One region of the Martinezella jaguaris genome, then DNA from elsewhere that is predicted to be linked to it. Evidence: riboswitches for the same ligand, from Rfam matches in the RefSeq annotation. Region 1 holds a riboswitch; each other region holds the start of a gene.

Evidence for each region. A riboswitch is a leader RNA that binds a small molecule or an ion and turns the genes downstream of it on or off. The one in region 1 is predicted to bind cobalamin.
Region 2: another riboswitch for cobalamin. It lies ahead of cobU (bifunctional adenosylcobinamide kinase/adenosylcobinamide-phosphate guanylyltransferase); the one in region 1 lies ahead of CCGE525_RS05330 (aromatic ring-hydroxylating oxygenase subunit alpha).
Region 3: another riboswitch for cobalamin. It lies ahead of CCGE525_RS12275 (DUF1636 family protein); the one in region 1 lies ahead of CCGE525_RS05330 (aromatic ring-hydroxylating oxygenase subunit alpha).

What each region holds. Positions count from the first base shown of each region.
Region 1 is NZ_CP032694.1:1,097,961-1,105,710, reverse strand. Features, by position in the region: gene CCGE525_RS05340 (glycoside hydrolase family 25 protein) at 1-821, shown strand, start outside; gene CCGE525_RS05335 (FAD-binding oxidoreductase) at 898-1,986, opposite strand; gene CCGE525_RS05330 (aromatic ring-hydroxylating oxygenase subunit alpha) at 1,990-3,234, opposite strand; cobalamin riboswitch at 3,333-3,535, opposite strand; gene CCGE525_RS05325 (ACT domain-containing protein) at 3,753-4,166, opposite strand; gene CCGE525_RS05320 (DUF6656 family protein) at 4,267-4,878, shown strand; gene CCGE525_RS05315 (L-threonylcarbamoyladenylate synthase) at 4,937-5,911, shown strand; gene CCGE525_RS05310 (FAD-binding oxidoreductase) at 5,946-7,376, shown strand; gene phnF (phosphonate metabolism transcriptional regulator PhnF) at 7,393-7,750, opposite strand, start outside.
Region 2 is NZ_CP032694.1:2,460,006-2,467,755, reverse strand. Features, by position in the region: partial or broken gene CCGE525_RS39570 (prolipoprotein diacylglyceryl transferase) at 476-586, opposite strand; gene CCGE525_RS12060 (hypothetical protein) at 707-1,024, opposite strand; gene CCGE525_RS12055 (chloride channel protein) at 1,166-2,962, opposite strand; cobalamin riboswitch at 3,143-3,542, shown strand; gene cobU (bifunctional adenosylcobinamide kinase/adenosylcobinamide-phosphate guanylyltransferase) at 3,685-4,212, shown strand; gene cobW (cobalamin biosynthesis protein CobW) at 4,218-5,267, shown strand; gene cobN (cobaltochelatase subunit CobN) at 5,277-7,750, shown strand, end outside.
Region 3 is NZ_CP032694.1:2,510,433-2,518,182, reverse strand. Features, by position in the region: gene CCGE525_RS12300 (RrF2 family transcriptional regulator) at 1-407, shown strand, start outside; gene CCGE525_RS12295 (protein-L-isoaspartate O-methyltransferase family protein) at 430-1,278, opposite strand; gene CCGE525_RS12290 (SfnB family sulfur acquisition oxidoreductase) at 1,311-2,528, opposite strand; gene CCGE525_RS12285 (RBBP9/YdeN family alpha/beta hydrolase) at 2,671-2,943, shown strand; gene CCGE525_RS12280 (FAD/NAD(P)-binding protein) at 3,323-4,738, shown strand; cobalamin riboswitch at 4,951-5,167, shown strand; gene CCGE525_RS12275 (DUF1636 family protein) at 5,276-5,689, shown strand; gene CCGE525_RS12270 (ABC transporter ATP-binding protein) at 5,699-6,478, shown strand; gene CCGE525_RS12265 (ABC transporter substrate-binding protein) at 6,491-7,450, shown strand; gene CCGE525_RS12260 (FecCD family ABC transporter permease) at 7,511-7,750, shown strand, end outside.

The DNA of each region.
Region 1 (7,750 bases):
ACAAGCGCATCGCCGCCTTCATCTCCAAAGCTTCGGATGGCCTTCCCGAGAGCTTCGCCTGCACAGGCGATCACGCCGGCGACACATTTGCACACTGCAAGACGATGTGGCGCAAATATGCGGTCAGCCGTGAACTCTTTCAGACACGCCGGATGCTTGCAAAAATGAACGGCCTGCTTTGGGGCGCTTATCATCTCGGACGGCCCGGTAATCCGATCGACCAAGCCAACCATTTTCTCGATTATGCCGATCCGAAACCGGACGAGCTGATGGTGCTCGATATCGACGGCATGGACACGACACAATTCATGTCGCTGGACGATGCGCAGATCTTCGTCGGTCACGTCAAGACGAGAACCGGCCGCTATCCCATTCTCTACACCAATCACAACACCGCCCGTTACATCGCCGATCATCGCGAGGACTATCCGATCCTGTCGCGGCTGCCGTTGTGGTACGCGCGTTACAAGCCGGATGTGAAAGGCACCTTCCCGCTCGGCAATTGGGACAACTATGCGCTCTGGCAATTCTCCTCGTCCGACAATTGCTCGGAGAAAACCTGTCCTTACCGCGTGCCGGGAACGCTCGCCGATATCGATGTCAATGTCGCGCCGATGACGAAGGTGCAGCTCGCAAAAATCTGGCCGCAGGGCGATTTGCTCCCCGCCAAACCGGAGCCGGCCCCGATGATCATCGCTCAAGGACCGAGTTGTACCGGCTCGCTGCAGACGCTCGTATCGTTGATGATCGATCCCATCGTCACCGCCTCCACCCCTCCTAAGCCAGTCGAGATCAACGAGCTGAACTATGAGGATTTCTGATCTTCGATTTCGATAGCGATCTTCCGAAAGCCGCGTCACGCTTTTCGCTGCGTGGCTTTTCGGTTCGGGATCATGTTCAGGCTTCTATCTGCACATCCGATTTGGGCCGCGAGCAGCAGGCGAGAATGTAACCTTCATCGATTTCGTCGTCGAGGATGCCGCCATTGTGGCTCATCTCGACCTCGCCGGACAGTTTCATCACCCGGCAGGTGCCACACAGGCCGGATTCGCAGGCAGCACCAATGCGCACACCGGCACCGCGCGCGGCCTGCAGGATCGTCTGGCCAGGGGCACAGGCCACGTCCTTGCCGGCCATGGTGAAGCGGATCGAGGTCGCCGCTTCCGTCGATGCGTCGTCGCTGACTTCGGCGAGCGGCGTTGCCGCCTGTGCCGGCTGGAAGCTTTCCTGGTGATAGCGCGCCATGTCGAAGCCGTGAGCTTCGAGCATGGAGCGGACGGCATCCATGAAGATTTCCGGGCCGCAGCAGAAAATGGTGCGTTCCATGAAATCGGAAGCCAGCAGTCCGATCTTCGCCTTGTCGATCCGGCCTTTCAGCCCCGACCAGAGATCGGTGCGGCTGCAGCCTTCGACGATGAAGCCAAGATCGAGGTTCGGCATGAAGCGCGCGAGATATTCCAGCTCCGAGCGGAAGATGATGTCGGCGGGACTGCGCGCGCAGTTGATGAACGTGATGTCCGATAGCGGTGCCGTGTCGGCCATGTATCGCGTCATCGCCATCATCGGCGTGATGCCGGAGCCGGCGGAGACGAACAGGTATTTCTCGCCGGGATGACGGATATGGCTGAAATCGCCGAGGGGACCGAAAGCCTTGATGCGCATGCCGGGCTTCAGATTCTCGAACATCCACCGCGTGCCGATGCTGTCCTTCTGCGCCTTCACCGTCACGGCGATGGAAAAGGGCCGCGACGGCGTGGATGACAACGTATAGGTGCGCATGACCGGCTCCGGGGCCGTCGGCAGCTCCAAGGTCACGAACTGGCCGGGCAGGTAACGGAACCAATTATCCTTGTCGGAGCGGAACGTGAAGGTCATCACGTCGGGCGCTTCCGGCGTTGCCGAGAGACATTCGAGCAGATGCTGCCTATCGCTCCAAGGCTGCATCTGGTCCAGGTGCTGATGACGGAGGGAGACGGTCATGTCCATAACTCAGGCGACCGCCGACAGCTTGGCCTGATCGCCCTGCAGCCGATTGATCATGAAATTCGTGTACCATTCGACGAACTGCATCACGCCGCCTTCCTGGATTTCCGAATAGGGGCCGGGCTCATAAGCCGGCGAGCGGATGCCGAAGGCATTTTCCTCGACGATGCGGCGGTCCTGGTCGTTGGTTTCCGTCCAGACATGGGTCAATTCATCGAGGTCGTAGTCGACGCCTTCGACCGCATCCTTGTGCACCAGCCATTTGGTGGTGACGGCGGTTTCCTCGGCGCTAATCGGCAGCACGCGGAAGGAAATGGCGTGATCGCCGAGAAGATGGTTCCATGTCGTCGGGTAGTGGAACAGCAGCATCGTGCCGATGTTGTTGATCGTTACATCAGGCGACAGCGGCCGCTTGACGGCGCGCTGACCGGACATGGTGTAGCTTTCAGCCCCTTCGATCAGCGGCATGCGGGTAGTGCGGAACTGACCATCGGGCGACAGCTTGAATTCGCTAGGCAGGCCGGCAGCTTCGCAGCGCCGCCAGTGCTCGGTGATGACGGGATCGCTTATCGCGCCTTGCACGCCGCTGATGGTCGGCGCTTCCGGAAAAGTGCGGCAAAGTTCGGGATGATTGGCGGTGCAGTGGTAACACTCGCGATTGTTCTCCCATACGAGCTTCCAGTTACCCTTCTCGATAATGGTGCTCTGGAAGGCGACCTTGGCCTCGCCGATACGATGCGGCGCCATATAGGGCTCGATCGAAGCGCGGACCGAGGAGAAATCTGGGGCGTTCTTCGCGAGGCAGATGAAGATATAGCCGCCGACGCTTTCGCAATGAACCGGCTTCAGGGAGAACTGGCTCTTGTCGAAATCCTCCGCCATCTGCCGGGCGAAGAGCAGCGAGCCGTCGAGTTCGTAGGTCCACTGGTGATAGGGGCAGACAAGCTTGGCCGAAGAGCCGCGCTCGGACGCGCAGACACGAGAGCCGCGGTGGCGACAGCTATTGTGGAAAGCGCGGATGACCTGATCGCGGCCGCGGACGATAACGACGGGATAGTCGCCGATCTGGACGGTGAAATAATTGCCCGCACGCGGCACTTCGCAATCATGGCCGATAAACAGCCAGTCGCGATAGTAGATCATCTCCATGTCGAGCTTGAAATAATCCTGATCGATGTAGAAAGGCTGCTCCAGGCTGAAACCTTGACGGCGGTTCTTCAATTGCCGCAAAACATTGGTGCTGATATCCATTTGCCTATCCTTGTGCAGTGCCAGGCAGCAGGCAAAGGACGTACACCGGTCGGCCGCGAACGGCTCAACGCGTTGCCCGACCGCCCGCCGCGGTCAGTGAATCTATCGTCCCAAAGGCTGGTTTCCGGGCTCTGGAGCGGTCCGCAAAAAGACCCCATGGCGCCTTCCCAGGCTGTCTCAACCCAGTGGCTTTATCTGCCATGCCTTACTCCACCACCGTTGCGGGGGCAGCGCCGGATTTCGACCGGCTTCCCAATTCTCCGCCTCCCTAGCTGGCGGCACCTTGAGATTGACATCATCATAGCTATCGCCTTGCGCGCCGCTCTGCTGCAATGCGACATGGGCTTCGAAATTGGCGACAGGTGAGATGAAGTTTGGAAACGGGGCAAATATAGTCGCGATAATGCAAACAAATTCAATTTGTTATCGTGTCGCCTGCAAGACGACTGCCTGTGTGAACCGGTCGGCGTTCCACGACGCTTTATCTTGATTGCGACAAAGCGATCGGCGACCTTTTTCTAAAGAGGATCTTGGCCGGCGGAGAGCGCCTTCAGTGCCGCCATGGCACGCTCGGCATCGGCGGTCGGCACGAAGATATGGTCATGATAATAGGCCGCAATGACATTGGCGCTGATGCCCTCGTTTCCGAGCGCCGTGGCAAAGGCGGCGGTCAGCCCGACCGCTTCCAGCGAGGAGTGGACGTCGAGTGTGATCATTCGCATCACGGGTTCAACCGGAAGCCTCTCCTGCCGGGCTGCCTCGATCGGAAGGATCAGTGTCATCCCTTCCTTTTCCTGAAACATCCCGATCGGCTTTAGATGGAAGTACTTTGTCAGCGCGGAAGCGGGCACGCTGCAAAAGACGAATTCACCTTGGACGAGACTCGGTTCCATGCTCGAAATCAACTGTTTGAGATCGGTGATGCCCGGCATGGTTCTGATCCTCTTCAAACTGTCAGCACTCTGCGCTTAAGCCCGGCTCAAGCTAGGCGATCTATCAACTGGTATCCATACCCATACCGTGAGTGCCGCCATGGCCAAGCTCAGATATTTCGACGCCAAAAAGCCCGCAGAACCGGAACCGGAATTGCCGGTGGCCTCCCATAGCGAATTCCTGCGTACCGGCCGCATCAGTCGCGCCAGGACGCATTGGCTGGCCGAAGAACGACGCTATCTCACTTATGAAGAGGTGGCCGAACGCACGGCCAACAAGCTGCGGAACGCCGGGGAAAAAACCCATGACCGGCTGAACAGCTTTCACCAGTCGATCCGTTTTCCGAAGCTGATCTTTCATCACACGCTGAAAGATACGCCGCATCTCGGCTATTGCCATGTCACCGCGGCGCGAACGCAATTCGCGCAGTATGAGGAGGTGAGCTGGGCCTTCTACATCGCCAACTTTTTTGCCCGCATCGGACAGAACGACAATTTCTTTGAAGACATCAGCCTGAAATATTCGCGGATGTATTTTGCCGTCGCCGTCCAGCCGGATCAGGAATCGCCGGAAAAGAAGCTAACGATCAACCGCGAAATCCGGGGGAGCGGCGTGCTCTTCCACACCCATGATCCGCAAATCGCCATCCGCAACGTGCTGCTGCTTGGTGCGCGCAATGAACAGCTCCGCGACATCATTCGCCAGCTTTGATCATTGATCCCCAAACTTGAAAAGCATAAGAACGGCCTGAACTGCAACCGGTCAAGCCATGGCACGACACGTAGACATTCTCCAACACCCTGAAACGGCGATAGCCGAGGCGTCAGCGACACTTGCCGACGGGCTGCCAATCGGGCTGCCGACCGAGACGGTCTATGGTCTCGCCGCCGATGCCACCAATCCGGCAGCGATCACCCGAATCTACGAGACCAAAGGCCGGCCGCGCTTCAATCCGCTGATCTGCCACATGAGCGATCTCGCCATGGCGGAACGATATGCGATCTTCGACCCGATCTCGCGAAAACTGGCAGAAGCCTTCTGGCCCGGCCCACTGACCCTTGTGCTGCCTCTGCGACCGGGAAGCGATATTCACCCTCTGGCGACGGCGGGGCTCGATACGGTCGGCATCCGCGTTCCCCAGGGTTTTGCCGGCGAGCTGATCCGCGCCTTCGGACGGCCACTCGCCGCCCCCAGCGCCAATACATCCGGCAAGATCAGCGCTACCAGCGCCGACCATGTTCATGATGATCTCGGCGAGAGGATTTCGCTGATCCTCGATGCCGGTGCTTCCGTCGTCGGTGTCGAATCGACAATCGTCAAGGTCGAGGAAGGCGAGATGCGCCTGCTGAGGCCGGGTGGACTGGCGGCAGAGGAGATCGAGCGGGTCGCGGGCCAGCCACTCAAACGCAAGAACGGCGCATCGCCGGCCATCGAAGCGCCGGGCATGCTTGCCTCGCATTATGCGCCAGGTGCCGCCGTGCGGCTCGATGCGACTGCTGTTTCGCCGGGCGAGGCACTGATCCGTTTCGGCCGGCCAGACATCGCCGGTGCGGAGAATGCCGCCATCGTGCTCGATCTCAGCCCGTCCGGCGATCTCGCGGAAGCCGCGGCCAACCTCTTCGACTTTATGAAACGCGCTGACGGCAGCGGCGCTGCGATCATCGCCTTTTCCAGCATTCCCGACGAAGGCCTCGGCGAGGCCATCAACGACCGGCTGCGCCGTGCAGCCGCGCCCAGAGAGTAAATCCGGTCAAAAACAAATCGGCAAAGGACACGCCATGAGCAGCTCCGCCCCCTCCTCCGCTCTTCTCGACCGCTTTGCCGCCATCGTCGGCGAAAAGCATGTGTTGCGGGAGGCGGCTGACATCGCGCCGCATCTCATCGAAAACCGTGGCCTCTATCACGGCACATCGCCGCTGCTCCTGAAGCCGGGCTCGGTGGAAGAGGTTTCCGCCATCCTGAAGCTTGCCGGCGAGACCGGCACGGCGATCGTGCCGCAGACCGGCAATACGGGCCTTGTCGGCGGCCAGACGCCGCGCGAAGGTGGCTCCGACATCATTCTCTCGCTGGAGCGCATGAACCGCATCCGCGATATCGATCCGGTGGGCAATACCATGGTCGTCGATGGCGGTTGCATCCTGGCGGACGTGCAGAAAGCAGCGGAAGAGCATGGCCGCATGTTTCCGCTGTCGCTCGGCTCCGAGGGCTCCTGCCGCATCGCCGGCAATCTTTCCACCAATGCCGGCGGCACGGCCGTTCTAGCCTACGGCAACATGCGCCAGCTCTGCCTCGGCCTCGAAGTGGTGTTGCCGACCGGCGAGATCTGGAACGGCCTCCGGCGGCTGAAGAAGGATAATACCGGCTACGATCTGCGCGACCTCTTCATCGGTGCCGAGGGAACCCTCGGCGTCATCACCGGCGCCGTGCTGAAGCTTTTCCCGCAGCCGCTCGGCCATCAGGTGGCCTTTGCCGGCATTCAATCTGTCGAGGACGCGCTGACGCTGTTCAAGAATGCGTCCAGCCTCTGCGGCCCGGCGCTGACCGGCTTCGAACTGATGCCGCGCATCGGCGTGGAGTTCACCGTCCGCAACATTCCAGGTGTGCGCGATCCGTTGGAAACGAGCCATCCCTGGTATGTGCTGATCGATATCTCCACTTCGGATTCGGCCGAAACGGCAGAGCGGATGATGGCGACGCTGCTGGAACAGGGATACGAGGCCGGTCTGGTCCAGGATGCGACCATCGCCAGCTCCGAGGCGCAGCAGAAGGCACTATGGCATATGCGCGAGAGCATGTCGGACGCGCAGAAGCCGGAAGGCGGCTCGATCAAGCACGATGTCTCCGTTCCGGTCGCGCAGATCCCGAAATTCATGCACGAGGCGGAGACGGCCGTGATGGCGGCCATGCGCGGCGCCCGCATCTGCGCCTTCGGCCACATGGGCGACGGCAACATCCACTACAACATCTCTCAGCCTGTTGGAGCCGACAAGGCGGAGTTCATCGGCCGTTGGCGCGAAATGAATAAGATCGTGCACGGGCTGGTGCTGCAACATGGCGGCTCGATCTCCGCCGAGCACGGCATCGGTCAATTGAAGCGCGACGAGCTGGCCTCGATCCGCCCCGAAATCGAGATGGACCTGATGCGGCGGATCAAGATGGCATTCGACCCAGCCGGGATCATGAACCCGGGGAAGGTTCTCAAGGTCTGATATCCAGTCAGCGACCTTAGACCGTCACGACAACCCGCTCAGAGGCGAAGCAGCCGATCTGGCAGGAAATGATCGTGCCGGCGGCATCGACGTCTTCGCCGGCATAGGCAAGCACCGGTGTCAGGCGCGATTGCTGCAGGAGGCGCGCCTCGGCTTCGGTCGGCATGCGCGCCGTGATATCGGTGGAGCGGCGCCAATAGTCAGTGACGCCATAATCCTTCAGCGCCGCCGTGAAAGAGCCCATTGCGCTGAACTTCTCCGCCAGGCGGGGGAAACGTTTGGCTGAGCAACTGCGTATGACGACCGAGACGGGAAGCTCGTCGGCATAGGCGACCACGCACATCTCCAGCACCGCCTCACCCGGCTGCAGATTC
Region 2 (7,750 bases), 1.4 Mb from region 1:
TCTCAGCCCCACCAAGCAACATTCTAAACCTGATCCGCCAATCTTTAAATACGTGGTTAGGCGGCGGGCGGTTTAAGGGAGCAGGCCACCCTACATGTTTGAATGTCCGGTTATTCCTTGGTCTCATCCACATCGTCGTCGGAGAACTGCACCCGCACAACTACCTTTTCGGGGCGATCACCGTCACGCGGAACAAGCACTGTTACAGTGCAACGGTCCGCGTGCGGTCTCATAGAGAGAAGGCGGCCTTTTGTCTTCAAGAGGACCCGCTCGACGATGTCGCTGCAATCGGGAAACCGTCCCGCGATAAACCTCGGTTCAGGACGATGAGAGGAAACATAAGGCGCCAGTGCGACGCCAAGCACCATTAACGAAATCACCATCGGATCCATCAACCCCCTAGAGTGCCATTACTCTAGCGAATGTCCTTGACACTAGGAACCCCGTGGTCACTGGCTTGCGGCTCGCAAAGAGCTCAAATGACGATCAGCACCATTGGTGACGACAGCATCATGCCCATTGTCAACTCGCCGGCTTGAAGCAGCAGGTCGCCGAGTTGGGCATCCGGACACTTGAAAAAGCGCAACGAAAACGTGGGGCCGGCCATAATTCAAATGTTATCTATCTGATCTCTAAGAATTACCCAGCCCACACCTCGGCACGTCATATAAGCATGTTGCGTGCGTCTACTGCATAATCAGCATTATTATTCCGCCGATAAGCAAGCCGACGGATGCTCCGAGTATTTTATTACCAATCGTTCAATTCGAATATGTCGATCAGGCAAGATCGACAGCAAAGACTCGCTTGCGGTGGCTGCCAAGATACATAGCAATGCAATGATTCGACGGTCGGTGGGATAGGCCACCACGAACAACAAGCCCATTAAGCCAAAGAGAATAATGCTCTCGATGTTCGCCGCCGCGACGACACGTTGCTTCGTGCCGATAGGAACGACTGTGCCGAGCAGTATCAAGCCGAGTGTAGTCCAGGCCAGGATTTGAGCAACGAGGGTGAATTCCATGCAAAATCATACCAACAGGTAACAAGTTTTCAAGTGTGCACGGCAGCACCATACTGTGGTACGAACAACAACTACTGGTAAGGCGTCCCTCGGAATGTCTGTACAGCCCAACATGCTGTTCGGATTGCTATGGGTAGCGCGCTAAAGCTCGCCCGAGACCTCGCGGCGCCGGCGGTCGAGCTCTTCGCTGTAGCGGCGCAGCGTGTAACTTTCGGTGAGCAGACCGATCACCTTGCGCTCGATCAGGTCGTTGATCACCACCAAAGCTTCGCTTTCGGTCTGGTCAAACAGGGCTGCCGCCTGCTTGGCGTTCATCTTTGGCTGCAGGAAGTCGTTGCGATGGCGGATGAAGTCGGCAAGGCCGTGCTCCTCATCGTCCTTCTCGACCGGGCTCGCATAAATGTCTGGCATCAGCACCATGCCGGCATATTTCTCATCCCTGTCGATGAGAATGACACGCTGCGCTGAGCCAATCGGAAAACGCTGGCGAAACTCCTCGATGCTCATGTCCACGTTCGCCGTGTGCACATCGGGTCGCATCATGCGGGCAACCGTTAGGTTGCGGATCCAGCCGACGTCGTGGGCGCTGCGGATGCTTTCGCCGCGCAGATGGAAGCGCCAGGTGGCGAAGGAGTAGCCGAAGGTGGTGCGCACAACCAGCGACGAGGTGATAACGGCAGCGAGCACCAACACGGTGATCGGAAAATCGCCGGTGATTTCGAGCGCCAAAAAGGTCATGGTCAACGGTCCGCCGATGATGGCGACGGCAAGCGAGCTCATGCCAACCACGGCATAGACGGCCGGCGTCAGCGTGGCATGATCGAAATAGGGGCCGCAATAGGCGAAGATCTTACCGAGCAGCGCGCCCATGAACAGCGACGCAAAGAACAGGCCGCCCCTGAAGCCCGACCCGATCGACACCGCAGAGGCCAGTGATTTCAGGATGAAGAGTCCGGCCAATGCACCCAGAGTCGTATTTGTCGACAGGTTGAGATGCAGTGCGCCGTGGCCGGCTGACAGAACTTGTGGCGAGATTAGCGCCAGGAGGCCGACAACGATGCCGCCGAGCGCGGGGCGGAAGGACGGTGCGATGGAACTCTTGCGCGCAAACTCTTCGACCCAGGCGACGCCTTGCATGATCAGAATGCCTATACCGGCGCAGAAAGCTCCGAGCAGGACAGCCGGAAGATAGTCGGCAGGGACGATGGCGCCGAAATGATCGATGTCGATGGCAAAGTCGTCACCGGCAAGCAGTCTTGCGATCATAGTCGATATCAGCGCTGAGACGACGACAGGCGTCAGGGTGAGGATGGAATAGCTGCCTATGATCAGCTCGAAGGCGTAGAAGGCGCCGGTCAGCGGCGCATTGAAGGCGGCGGCTATGGCGCCGGCAGCGCCGCAACCGACGAGCATGCGGAGGTCCGCACGGCGCATCTGCATGTTATGCCCGAATTTCGAGGCAATGCCGGCGGCAAGCTGTGTGTAACCTGCTTCAAGCCCGACCGAAGCGCCGAAACCGTTCGAGATCAGGTTCTGCACCGCGACGAGGATACTGTCGGTGAGCGACATACGGCCGCCGTGCAGCGCATTGGCTTCAATCGGGTCGACCATCGGCTTCTTGCGCGTGCGCGACAATATATAGAGCAGGACGCCGAGGATGATGCCGCCGGCTATGGGCGCGATCAGCACTACCGACCTGTCAGGTATCGCCACCGCTGCCGAACTAAGGCGCTCGTAGTCGGTTATGCCATAGATGATACTGTGAAGCTTGCGTGAGATGAAGCTCATCGCTGTCACGGCGCAGCCGGAGGCTATGCCCACCAGCGCGCCGGCGAAAACAAGTCCCAATTCGCCACGACGCAACAACGCCCTGAACCGACCAAGATCGAATAGGGCCGAGAAAACGCCGAGGCGGCGCGGTTGGAATTTCTGCAACATGGGGAACGGACGACTGTTTTGTACTTAAAGCTAGGTGCTTAGCTTCTATAAACTCCTAACATCAAAGAAATACGGCAAAAAAAGAGCACGTACGGTGCGACTTTTATGCATATTTCGCCTTTGGAACGGCCGATGTCGCAGTCGCCGCCTTGATTGACTTGCAGCGGTCGAACGCCTAATCATTGCGGCATAACGAATGGTTCCTGAGCGACGATCTGTCGCATGGGATGAAAAGGGAATGTGAAGGAGCGGACCCAACTCGGGCGTTCTCATCACAGCCGACCCCGCGACTGTAGAGCGGTCAGGGTCTTCCATCCGGCTTTGAAGATGTTTCGCTGATGGTCCGCGTGGTGCGGGCGGGTGAAAGCAGCTTCGGGACGGAAAAGCCACTGGCGTGGCATCATGATCAACCGGGGCTGGACGCCTCTATTTCTACGAATCGTCCGCCTTTTCATGATGTTTGCCGGGAAGGCGAGGTGGACCCGCTGGTGCAGGGTTCGGGGGCGACCGGTTTCCGTGCGCCCCCGCTCGCTGCGCCTCATCCGCGAGCCAGGAGACCTGCCATACGTGCCGGGCACAAGGCCCACCCCAGGGACGGACGTCCCGCTGCCAGCACGGAGGTTGTCATGGCACGAAATGAGTTTTTGGCGTGCAAGCGCCTACTTTTCGGCTTCAGCCGCATCGCACCGGCCTTCGCCCTCGTACGGGAGCGAAAATAGCCGATGCCAACCTCGCCCTCCCGCGCCGTCTTTGTTCTCGGTGGTGCACGCTCCGGCAAATCCCGATTCGCCGAATCGCTGATCTCGGACACCGGCCTCGATCGTCACTATGTGGCGACGGGTCAGGCCTGGGACGACGAAATGCGCGATCGTATTGCGCAGCATCGCGCCGATCGGGGCGATCTCCTGTGGACGACGCATGAGGAGCCGCTCGATCTTACTGCCCGGCTCGCGGCAGTCGACGGCGAGGGCCGCGCCGTTCTCGTTGATTGCCTGACGCTTTGGGTCACCAACCTGATGATGGCCGAGCGCAATATCGCGGCAGAATTTGCCGCTCTCACCGAATTCCTACCAGGGGCAAAGTCGCGTGTCGTCCTCGTTTCCAACGAGGTCGGGCTCGGCATCGTGCCCGAAAACCGTATGGCGCGCGAGTTCCGCGATCATGCCGGCCGATTGCACCAGATGATCGCGGCGGCGAGCGCCGAAGTCTATTTTATCGCGGCGGGGCTGCCGCTGAAAATGAAGGGTTGATCCGCATGAACCAGGAAAAAATTCCCGCCACCGTCATCACCGGCTTCCTCGGCGCCGGCAAAACGACGATGATCCGCAACCTGTTGCAGAACACCGGCGGTAAGAAGATCGCCCTCATCATCAATGAATTCGGCGATCTCGGCGTTGACGGCGATGTGCTGAAGGGCTGCGGCGCGGAGAACTGCACCGAGGACGATATCATCGAGCTGACCAATGGTTGCATCTGCTGCACCGTCGCCGACGATTTTATTCCAACGATGACCAAGCTCTTGGAGCGTGATGCGCGTCCCGACCATATCGTCATCGAGACCTCCGGCCTCGCTCTGCCGCAGCCGCTCGTCGCCGCCTTCAACTGGCCGGATATTCGCACCCAGGTCACCGTTGACGGCGTCATAACCGTGGTCGACAGCGCCGCCGTCGCCGCCGGCCGTTTCGCCGATGATCACGATGCTGTCGAAGCCCGTCGCGTAGAAGACGAATCGCTCGATCACGAAAGCCCGATCGAGGAACTGTTCGAGGATCAGTTGACCTGCGCGGATCTCATCGTCCTCAACAAGACCGATCTGATCGATGTTGCGGGACTCGGCCGTGTCCGTACCGAAGTTGCCTCCCGCACCGCCCGCAAACCGACGATCATCGAAGCGAAAAATGGCGAGGTTTCGGCCGCCATCCTTCTCGGCCTCGGCATCGGGACGGAGGGCGATATTGCCAACCGGAAATCGCATCACGAGCTGGAGCACGAGGACGGCGCATCGCATGATCACGATGAATTCGACAGCTTCGTCGTCGACCTCGGTCCGATCGCGGAGCCGATCGTCTTTATCGGGAAGCTGAAGGGCGTGATTGCCGAACATGATGTCCTGCGCCTCAAGGGCTTCGTCGATGTGCCCGGCAAGCCGATGCGCCTGCAAATCCAAGCCGTCGGCAGCCGTATCGATCACTATTTCGACCGGGCTTGGGCGCCGGGCGAAGAGCGCCAGACGCGGCTTGTGGTGATTGGGCTGCATGAGATGGATGAGGGGATCGTGCGCAAGGCGATCGAGTCGTTGGTCTAAGGCGAAGCGATGCATCTCCTCCTAGCCCAAAAAGGAACGATCAGCGATGGCGAGGAGGCGATTGATCTTGGCCAGTCGCCGGGCGATATCCTGTTTCTGTCGGCGGCCGATACCGAGCTTGCGGCGATAGCCGCCGCCTATGGGCAGGGGGACGCCGTTCATTCGTGGCGGCTCGCAAGCCTGATGAGCCTCAAGCATCCCATGTCCATCGACACCTATGTAGAACGGACAGCGCGCCATGCGAAGCTGATCATCGTCCGAGCACTCGGCGGCGCCAGCTATTTTCACTATGCGCTTGAGGCGCTGCATGCCTGTGCGGACCGTAGCGGCGCTCTCATTGCGGTACTGCCGGGGGATTCGAAACCTGATCCGGGGCTGACGCCGTTTTCCAATGTCGGGCTCCAGGACCTCAATGCGCTCTGGTCCTATCTGATCGAAGGCGGCGATGCCAATTCGCGGGCATTTCTCGGTTATGCCGGGGCGATGCTATCGGGCGCCGAAAAACCGGCGCTGGCCGCTCCGTTGATGAAAGCGGGCATCTGGTGGCCGGGCAGGGGTGTGATTGGGGTCGAAGAGTGGAGGAGGCTTGAAACCGAATGGCGAGTTCGCCCCTCACCCCGGCCCTCTCCCCGTAGTGACGGGGAGAGGGAGCATATCGAGCTCGCGGCTTCTCCTTCGCCCCGCCTGCGGGGAGAAGGTGCCCGAAGGGCGGATGAGGGGCGGAACTCTCCTCTGGAAGAGTCGTCGGAAGCTTCCACCGATATGGAGCGGATAGCGGAACACGACCCCCCGACCGTCGCTATTTCCTTCTACCGCGCCCTTGTCCAGAGCGGCGAAACCAAGCCCGTCGAAGCCATGATCGAGGCTCTCATTGCAGAGGGCATGCGGCCATTGCCGGTGTTTGCCTACAGTCTCAAGGATCCTATCTCGGTCGGTATCCTAGAAAGCGTTTTCGCCGAACTGAAGCCGGATGTCGTCATCAACACAACCGGCTTTGCCGTTTCGGCGCCTGGGGCCGATCGCCAGCCGACCGTGCTGGAAGCGAGTGACGCCGTGGTGTTGCAGGCGATCTTTTCGGCTTCCTCGATGAAGGCCTGGGAAGCTTCCTCGCAGGGGTTATCGGCGCGCGATCTCGGCATGAATGTCGCCCTGCCGGAGGTGGATGGGCGTGTGCTTGCCCGTGCCGTCTCCTTCAAGGCGGCGGCCCGTTATGATGATCGCGTCGAGGCCAATATTGTTGCGAGCGAGCCGGCTGAGGACCGCATGCGCTATACCGCACGATTGGCGGCCAATTGGGCACGGTTGCGCAAAACGCCGCCGGAAGATCGGCGCGTGGCGCTGGTCATGGCCAATTATCCAAACCGCGACGGGAGGCTCGGCAACGGCGTCGGGCTTGATACGCCGGCGGGCACGATCGAAGTGCTGAAGGCGATGCAGGCGGCGGGTTATCCGGTCGCCGATCTGCCGGTAGATGGCGACGCACTGATGCGTCATTTGATGGATGGGCCGACCAATTCCGGCCGCGATGGCAGGATCGTTCGCGAGACGCTTTCCATAAGGGAATACAAATATTTCCTATCGTCTCTTCCCATTCGGGCTCAGGAAGAGATTGCCGCTCGTTGGGGTGATGTCGAGAGCGATCCCTATGTTCGCGGCGGCGGCTTCGCACTGCCTTTCACCCGTTTCGGCGACGTGCTGCTCGGAATTCAACCGGCTCGCGGCTACAATATCGATCCGAAAGAAAGCTACCATTCTCCGGACCTCGTGCCGCCGCATGGCTATCTCGCTTTCTACGCGTTCCTGCGTCGATCCTTCGGCGCACATGCCGTGATCCACATGGGCAAGCACGGCAATCTCGAATGGCTGCCGGGCAAGGCCTTGGCACTGTCGGAGACCTGCTATCCGGAAGCGATCCTCGGGCCATTGCCGCATCTCTACCCCTTTATCGTCAACGATCCCGGCGAGGGCACGCAGGCCAAGCGCCGCACGAGCGCAGTGATCATCGACCATCTGACCCCGCCTTTGACCCGCGCCGAGAGCTATGGCCCGCTCAAGGACCTGGAAGCGCTGGTGGACGAATATTACGAGGCTTCCGGCGGCGACCCCCGCCGCATTCGTCTGCTGCGCAAGCAGATACTCGATCTGGTCGCCGACATCGGCCTCGATCAGGATGCCGGGATAGCCAAGGGCGAAGGCGAGGACGAGGCGTTGAAGAAACTCGACGCCTATCTCTGCGATCTCAAGGAACTGCAGATCCGTGACGGGCTGCATGTCTTCGGCGTCTCGCCGTCCGGCAGGCTGCTGACGGATTTGACGGTGGCCCTGGCGCGCGTGCCGCGGGGATTGGGCGAGGGTGGCGATCAGAGTCTGCAGCGGGCCATTGCGCGGGATGCGTTGGGACAGCTCGCGTCGTTCGATCCGTTGGACTGCGATATGGCGGCCGCATGGACTGGCTCGCGCCCCGATATTCTCGCGACCATTTC
Region 3 (7,750 bases), 1.4 Mb from region 1:
GCCAGACTGCGTTTATCAACGACATTGCGTCACGCAACAATATCCCGAAGAAATTCCTCGACACCATCCTCCTGGAACTGCGCAATGCCGGCGTGTTGCGCTCGAAGAAGGGACCAGGCGGCGGCTATTCACTGTCGCGTCCCGCCTCCGAGATCCGCATCGGCCATGTCATCCGCACGCTCGACGGTCCGCTCGCGCCGATCCGCTGCGCCAGCCGCACGGCCTATGAAGCCTGCGACGATTGTGCCGATCCAGAGCACTGTCAGGTGCGCCGCTCTATGACGGAGGTTCGAGACGCGATCGCGGCCATTCTCGACAATATGACGCTGGAGCAGTTCGTCGCCGGCGGCGGACCGGAATTAGAGATCGAAGAACAGGAAGACTATCGGGCGTCGAATATCGGCTGACCAGCCAGGTATCCAGACAAGCTTATTGTTCGCCATCTCCAGCTTTTGAGAACCAAAGGTCCTTGTAGATCGCGGCGGCAGATTCATCGGGCGAGCGATCCTCGGTTAGCCAGACCTTCTGGATCGACCAGGCGTCGTCAACGCTCGGAAACTTGCTGCATTGGGCTAGATCTGACGCGCCGACGCAGGGAATGAACCACGACGGCATCAAAGGCCGTGCAGCGTAACCTGTTTCCGTGCGGGTGATCAGGACAGCAATCCCGGCCTTCTTGCTGGCTTGCCACGGAAAGATGATACGGCCTCCCGGCCGCAATGCTTTAAGCCATGATGTCGGCGGGGCGATTACTCCGGCATTTACGTAGATGAGATCGGCATTGGGCAGCGCCAGAGTGGTCGCATCCCCCTCTACGAGGGAAATTCCCTCGAATGGCTCCAGATTTCCGCGCGCCCGGTTAGCCAGGTCTGCTTCAATTTCGAATGCATGAACATGGCCATTTGGCAGCACCAGCATCGACAGGAGTGCGGTATAGTATCCTGTTCCTGCGCCAATATGGATTACCGTGTCGCCGGACTTGGGAGCGGCATGGCCGATCCAGGCCGCATGCAGGAACGGTTCCCCACTATTAATGCCTTTTGTCCTGTCCAAAGCCACGAGCGCATTCTGATAAAGAAAGGAAGGATCGGCACCGGGCGTTTCAATGTATCGCCGATTGACCTTTAGCTGCCAAGGCCCGGGACCCAGGAACGCTTCGCGCGGTACGAGCTCGAAAACCCGCTCAAGCCTTTCGTCAAGGGAATTGCTGGCGGCAGCCATCATCTTCGCGTGGAAAGCTCGGATCTCTTCCAAACTGGCACGGCGATTTGTCGTCACGGTCTCTTCCTACCTTCCTGATAGAAAATTCCTCAGAGCGTCCAATTCTTCGGCGGCGCGATGCCGTTGAGATGGTAGTTGCCGACGATATGGTATTTCCAGCGTACCGGGTCATGCAGCGTATGGGTGCGGGCGTTGCGCCAGTGACGGTCGAGATTGAGGCCGATGCGTGTGGAGGAGGTGCCGGCGAGCTCGAACAGCGTATTCGAGGCTTCGATGGCTATTTCCGTCGTCAAAGTCTTTGCGGCCGCCACGGCAATCGTGGCTTCGATTACATGGTCTTCCGTCGGGCTGACCTGGGCGACATCGATCTTCTTGCCGGCGCGTTCGAGCATCGCGGCGGCTGCCTCGATGCGGATGGCGATCTGGCCGATCCTGGCGATGGTCAGCGGGTCATCCGCCGCGCGTTCGACGCCGCTATCCATCCAGGGGCGGGCATTGGTCTTCACAAATTCCACGGTCTCGGCGAAGGCGGCTCGGGCAATGCCGAGATCGATGCCGGCATGGATGATTTGACCGACGGAACCGATGGTCGTCGCCCTCTCAAAGCCTTTGTGATGCGACACGACGGCGTCGGCGTTGACGTAGACATTGTGCAGGATGGTCGTGCCGCTGCCGGATGTGCGCTGACCGAAACCGTCCCAATCATCGATGACCTGGATGCCTTCCGTGCCGTGTGGCACAAGAGACATGGTGAGTTCGTCCCGTGCGTTGAGCGCGAAAATGGCGATCCAGTCGGCGAAAAGTACGCCGGTTGAATAGAATTTGCGGCCATTGATGCGATGGCCAAGTCCGTCCGGCGTCAGGCGGGTATCGTATTGACCGGCGGTTTTGGTGCCGATCTCGGAGAATGCATTGCCGAAACGGTCGCCGGCCAGCGCCCTGGCGAAGAAGAAATTCTTCTGCTCTTCGCTGCCATCGATGCGCAGTGCTTCGAGAATGTAGAAATGGCTCTGCGGCATCTGGCCGATCGAAGGGTCCGCTTCGGCAAGGATTGCAACGACCTCGGCGAGAACGGAATTGGAGATATCAAGGCCGTCATATTCGGCTGGAGTGGTGATACCAAGCAGTCCGGATTGCGACAGGGCCTCCAGCTCGTCGTAGGGCAACACGCGGTTGATGTCCCGATCGCTCGCCTTCTGCGCGAAATTGGCGGCGAGCGATCGTGCGATCTCCAGCGCTTCCTCGTCGCTTTGAATGCGGTGTGCGAGCGGCCTGGTGCGCTCGTGCAACTGTGAAACAGTTCCCATCCATCACTCCGTCAGCCGATGGCATATCAGTGACTTAGCTGTACAAAACCGATAGGCGCGTAATTTCTATAGATGTACTATACATTAGATTTTCTTTGCTTATCCAGAGAGATTACATCCCGGCGCCATCGATTTCGGCGTAATGCCCTCAAGAACTCTGCCGTTTCCGAGCCTTGTCGTTGGCAGCCGCGACGATCCCTATATGGATTTCGCCGAGCTTCGCCAGCGTGCGGCACGATGGGACAGCGACCTTCATGATCTCGGCCATGCCGGCCACATCAATATCGCTGGCGGCTTTGGTCGGTGGGAGCAGGGCTACCAGTTGTTTTCGGCGTTCGCCAAGAGGGTCGAGAATAAGCAGACCAGGCCGGTGAGGCCGCAGTTGCACAACATTTTGTGCGCGGCGATGCCGTAAACATCATCTGCCGTCAAAATGTCGGTCGCAAGAAAGCGCTTGCTCCCGGCGCATTTTCGCGCTTTCATATACGACTAAATAAGTAGACAATAGCAACAACTGCACTCTTTCACGTCGCCGAGAGGCTGGAAGCATGCAGTTGGTCAAAGGAATAGCGTTCCGCACTCGTGTGCGGACCTGTCGGGAGCATCCCGCTTTCAGGTGGAATACCGCAACGGAAGCGATGCTCTTGGTTCAAAGAACCAGAGCGGCCCTTGTGCGTTTACGAACGTGCGGCGCTCTAGCGGCCAGGTGTTCGGTGGCCGCACTGCGTGCGGTTCACAGTATCAGTATGCCCTTAGAAAAGCATGATCAGCCACCTCTTGCCCCAGGAGTTGATATGACGGTTCAGGGACTTTTTTCCGCCAAGGCAAGTGCGTCGGCACAGGCCTATGCGATGCCGCGCATCGCCGTCATCGGCCGCGGCTTTTCCGGCATGATGATGGCTATCGCCTTGATGAAGACGGTGCGGACGCCTTTTCATCTGCAGCTTTTCGATCCGAATTCCAGCGTTAGCGGCGGTCAGGCTCTGGCTTCCGGCCATAGTAGCGAGATCCTAAACAGCCGTGTACGCGATCTCTCGGTTTCCGCCGGAGATCCCGACGATTTCAATGATTGGCTCTGTAGCAATGCAACGTTCCGCAGTGCGGTGCCGGCGGCAATACCTGGCTTCCTGCAGATATTCGTGCCGAAGCGCATTTTCAGCGATTATGTCTATCAGCGCTTTTCCGAGGCATTGTCCTCACGGCGGGATATCACAGTACAAGTCAGCGCCGAGACGGTCGTCGGCCTTCGCCGCAGCCATGGCGACCGCTTTCTGGTGGAGAGTGCCGGCGCTTCCAATCCGCTGTTCGACACGGTGATCCTGGCGACCGGTTACGGCATTTCCGATCGCGAGCCGCAGAGCGGTGAATCCGTGGCGACGCCGACGGCTGTCCGCGCCCGGCGCCTGGTGTCGCGCCCGCATACGGTATTGCTCGGCAGCGGTCTGCGTGTCGTCGACCGGCTGCTGCAGATGCGCGACAATGGTTATGGCGGGCAGATCACCATTATCTCGAAACACGGCTTCTTGCCGCAAGGCCACACGCGCAGCAATGCCGATCCGGTTTTTCCCGCGGAAGCCATGCCCGGCAGTCTCAGCGAGATCGTACGTTTTATCCGACGGGCTTGCGAGAATGCCGAGGCGAGCGGGCAAAGCTGGCAGTCCGTCATGAACGGCCTACGCAAACATGCCCGTTCGCTTTGGCGCTCGCTGCCGGCAGGACAGAAACAGCAATTCAATCGCCATTTGCGGGCTCTTTACGACAGCCACCGCAATCGCCTGCCGGAAGCGCTGCATGTTCGGCTGAAACAGGAACTGGCGGAGGGCAATACGCTGCTGCGTCGCGGACAATTCCTGCGGCGCACGCCGACAGGATTGACGCTGAAGCCCGCCGGTCGGCGTGGCGCGGAGCAGATCTATGCCGATGAGGTGATCGATTGCCGCTGCCAGGAGCCTGATCTCGACACGACATTGATGCGGAGCCTGATCAACGCGAGCCTCGCCACACCGGACGAACTCGGTCTTGGTTTGGCTGTGGAAGCAACCGGCGCGCTTTCCGTGGATGGACAAGTGACGGAGGGACTTTTTGCCATCGGCCCGCTGGGACTTGGGAGCTTGCCGGATATCGATCTTGTGCCGGAGATCGTGACGCAGGCCTATGCGGCCGCCGAAGGCGTAGCGACGCGGTTTTATCCACAGTGTAAGGCGGTGTGACGGGAGCTTGTCGCGCTCGTTAAGGGGCGGGATGGCGCTCCGTATTCACCTTGGTTCCGGCAGACGCGGTTTTCCATCCGTGGCCGACGTTCAATTTCCTGATTGAAATACGTAACGTAATAACGTAACAAATTTGCTGGTTGTGGTAAGTTAGGACTCGGGGACAAGTGCAGACATTGATGACACCGCCATTGCCCGTTGCGATTTTCTGTGAGAAGAACGATGCCGATGGTGCTGCCGCCGGGATCATCCGGAGGGCGGCTGAAAAGGGAACACGGTGCGGATTACCCATCAGGGGCCAAAACCGTGGCTGCCCCCGCAACTGTAAGCGGAGAGCGCGTTCGCGACATGCCACTGGCTTCATGCCGGGAAGGTGCGAACGGGCTGTGACCCGCGAGCCAGGAGACCTGCCATCGACAACGTCAACCGCAACGGACGGGGTGTTCCGATGGAAATTCAGTGGTTGGGCGACGGCGCCATTGTGCCCGCAGGCCCTATCTTGACTTTGCCTCCGGCGAGATCTCCGGGAGGCTTTTCATGGACAAAGCAAAAGAGCAGACGCATCGGATCACCGTATGCACGGATTGCCGCCACACCGGCGCACCGTGCCGGCCGGGTTTTGATCTGCTGAAGCGCCTTCAGGCCGCAATTGCTCAGGCAGGCACGGTGCTTTCCGAGGATTTCAGCCTGCAAGGCAGCGTTTGTATGGCCGGCTGTGAGCGACCGTGCACGGTCGCCTTCCAGGCAACGGCAAAGGCGACTTACCTCTTCGGCGATATAAAGGGCGAAGCCGATATCTCCGCGCTCGTCTCCTTTGCGCAGCTCTATCGCGACCGGCCCGACGGCTTGACGCGCAAGGGCGAACGCCAAAGAGCGCTAGGCGGCAAGACATTGGCGCGCATTCCAGCCGCCATTGTCGCGGTCGAGCGCCTGCCGGCGCTTTTGCAATAGGAGCGGCCCATGCAGGAGAAATGCGTGCGGCTGGAGGCCGATGGCATCACCTGGGGGCCGCACCAGGGCAAGCCGATCATCCGCGACATCAGCCTGTCGGTTGCCGCCGGTGACCGGCTGGCAATTATCGGCCCGAACGGGGCAGGAAAATCGACCCTGCTGCGGTGCCTCTATCGTGGTGTCCGGCCGCAACGGGGTTTGGTGCGTCTCGACGGCATCGATCTCTGGTCGATCGGCCCGCGCGAGGCGGCGCAACGCATTGCCGTCGTCCTGCAGGAGACGCCGGGCGATTTTCCTTTCAGCGTTCGCGACGTGGTGATGATGGGCCGCATTCCCCATCGCAGAGGCATGGCGCGCTGGAGCGAGGAGGATCATGCGGTAACGGCGACGGTACTTCTCCGCCTGGAACTCAAACATCTGGCGCTCCGGCAATTCGCGTCGCTTTCGGGCGGCGAGAAACAGCGGGTGTTGGTCGCCCGAGCGCTGGCGCAGGAACCGGAGCTCATCATCCTCGACGAGCCGACCAATCATCTCGATATCCGCCATCAGCTCGAGATACTGGACCTGTTGAAAGGCCTCGGCCGGACGATCATCACCACCTTGCACGACATCAATCTCGCCGCCGATTTCGCGACGCATGTTGCGGTGCTCGATTCCGGCCGTCTGACCGGCCATGGCCTGCCAACCGACGTCCTGACCCCCGAGCGCATCTCATCCGCCTTCCGTGTCGAAGCAAGCCACCAGGTCGTCGGCGACGCATCCCACCGCCTCACTTTTTCTCTTCGCTGATTGGAATCATCTATGTCTTTCCGCATGTCTCTGTCCGCTACCGCCTTTATCTTCGGCACGCTGTTTACCGGCGTTGCCTTCGCCGAACCCGTCACCGTGCGTAGCTGCAATCGCGACGTTACCTTCGACAAGGCGCCGGAGCACGCCGTTTCCAACGATGTAAACCTCACCGAAATGATGCTGGCGCTGAAGCTGCAGGACCGCATGGTCGGCTACACCGGCGTTTCCGGTTGGAAGACGCTGGATGAAAAGCTGCGCAACGGCATCAAGGAACTGCCGGAATTGTCGCCGAAATATCCGACCAAGGAAGTGTTGCTCGGCGCCAATGCCGACTTTTATTTCGGCGGCTGGAATTACGGCATGAAAGTGGGCGGGGAAGTGACGCCGGAGACTTTGGCGCCCTTCGGCATCAAGGTCTATGAGCTCACCGAATCCTGCATCTTTGTTATGCAGAAGAACAAGCCGACCATGGACGACATGTTCGTCGACCTGCTGAACCTCGGCAGGATTTTCCGTGTCGAGGACCGGGCCGAAGCCTTGGTTGCGGGCTATCGCAGGCAGCTCGGCGATATCGAGTCGAAGATCAGCCATGTTGACAAGCCGACCCGCGTCTTCGTCTATGATTCCGGCGAGGAGAAACCCTTTACGTCGGGTCGTTATGGCATCCCGACAGCGATGATCGAAGCGGCCGGCGGCACCAACATCATGGACGATGTCGCAAAGAGCTGGACGGAGGTCTCCTGGGAGCCGGTGATCGAGAAGAACCCGGAAGTCATTGTCATCGTCGACTACGGCGAAGTCACCGCCGCCCAGAAGATTGCATTTCTGAAGAACAATCCGGCCTTCAAGCATATCGACGCAGTGAAGAACGACCGCTTCGTCGTGCTTCCCTACGTTGAGGCCACGCCGGGACCGCGCAATATCGAGGCCATCGCCACGCTGGCGAAGGCGTTCCATCCGGAAGCGATGTAACGAACGACTATGCCTATCCGTCCAGTCGATCACTGGACGGATCGCTTCTTGGATTTTCGCATGCGCCTCGGCCTTCCCACTCTGATCCTTCTCCTTGCTGCGTTCCTCGCCCTGTCCATCACGGCTGGCGTTTCCTTCGGCGCAGCGCCAATCCCATTTGCGACCGTCTGGTCGATCGTCGCCGACAAGCTGTACGCGGGGTTGTTTCCCATCACATGGTCCGGCGGGCAGGAAAGCATCGTTTGGGACGTGCGTTTCCCGCGCGTCATTTTGGCCTTGCTGGTGGGGGCCGGGCTTGCG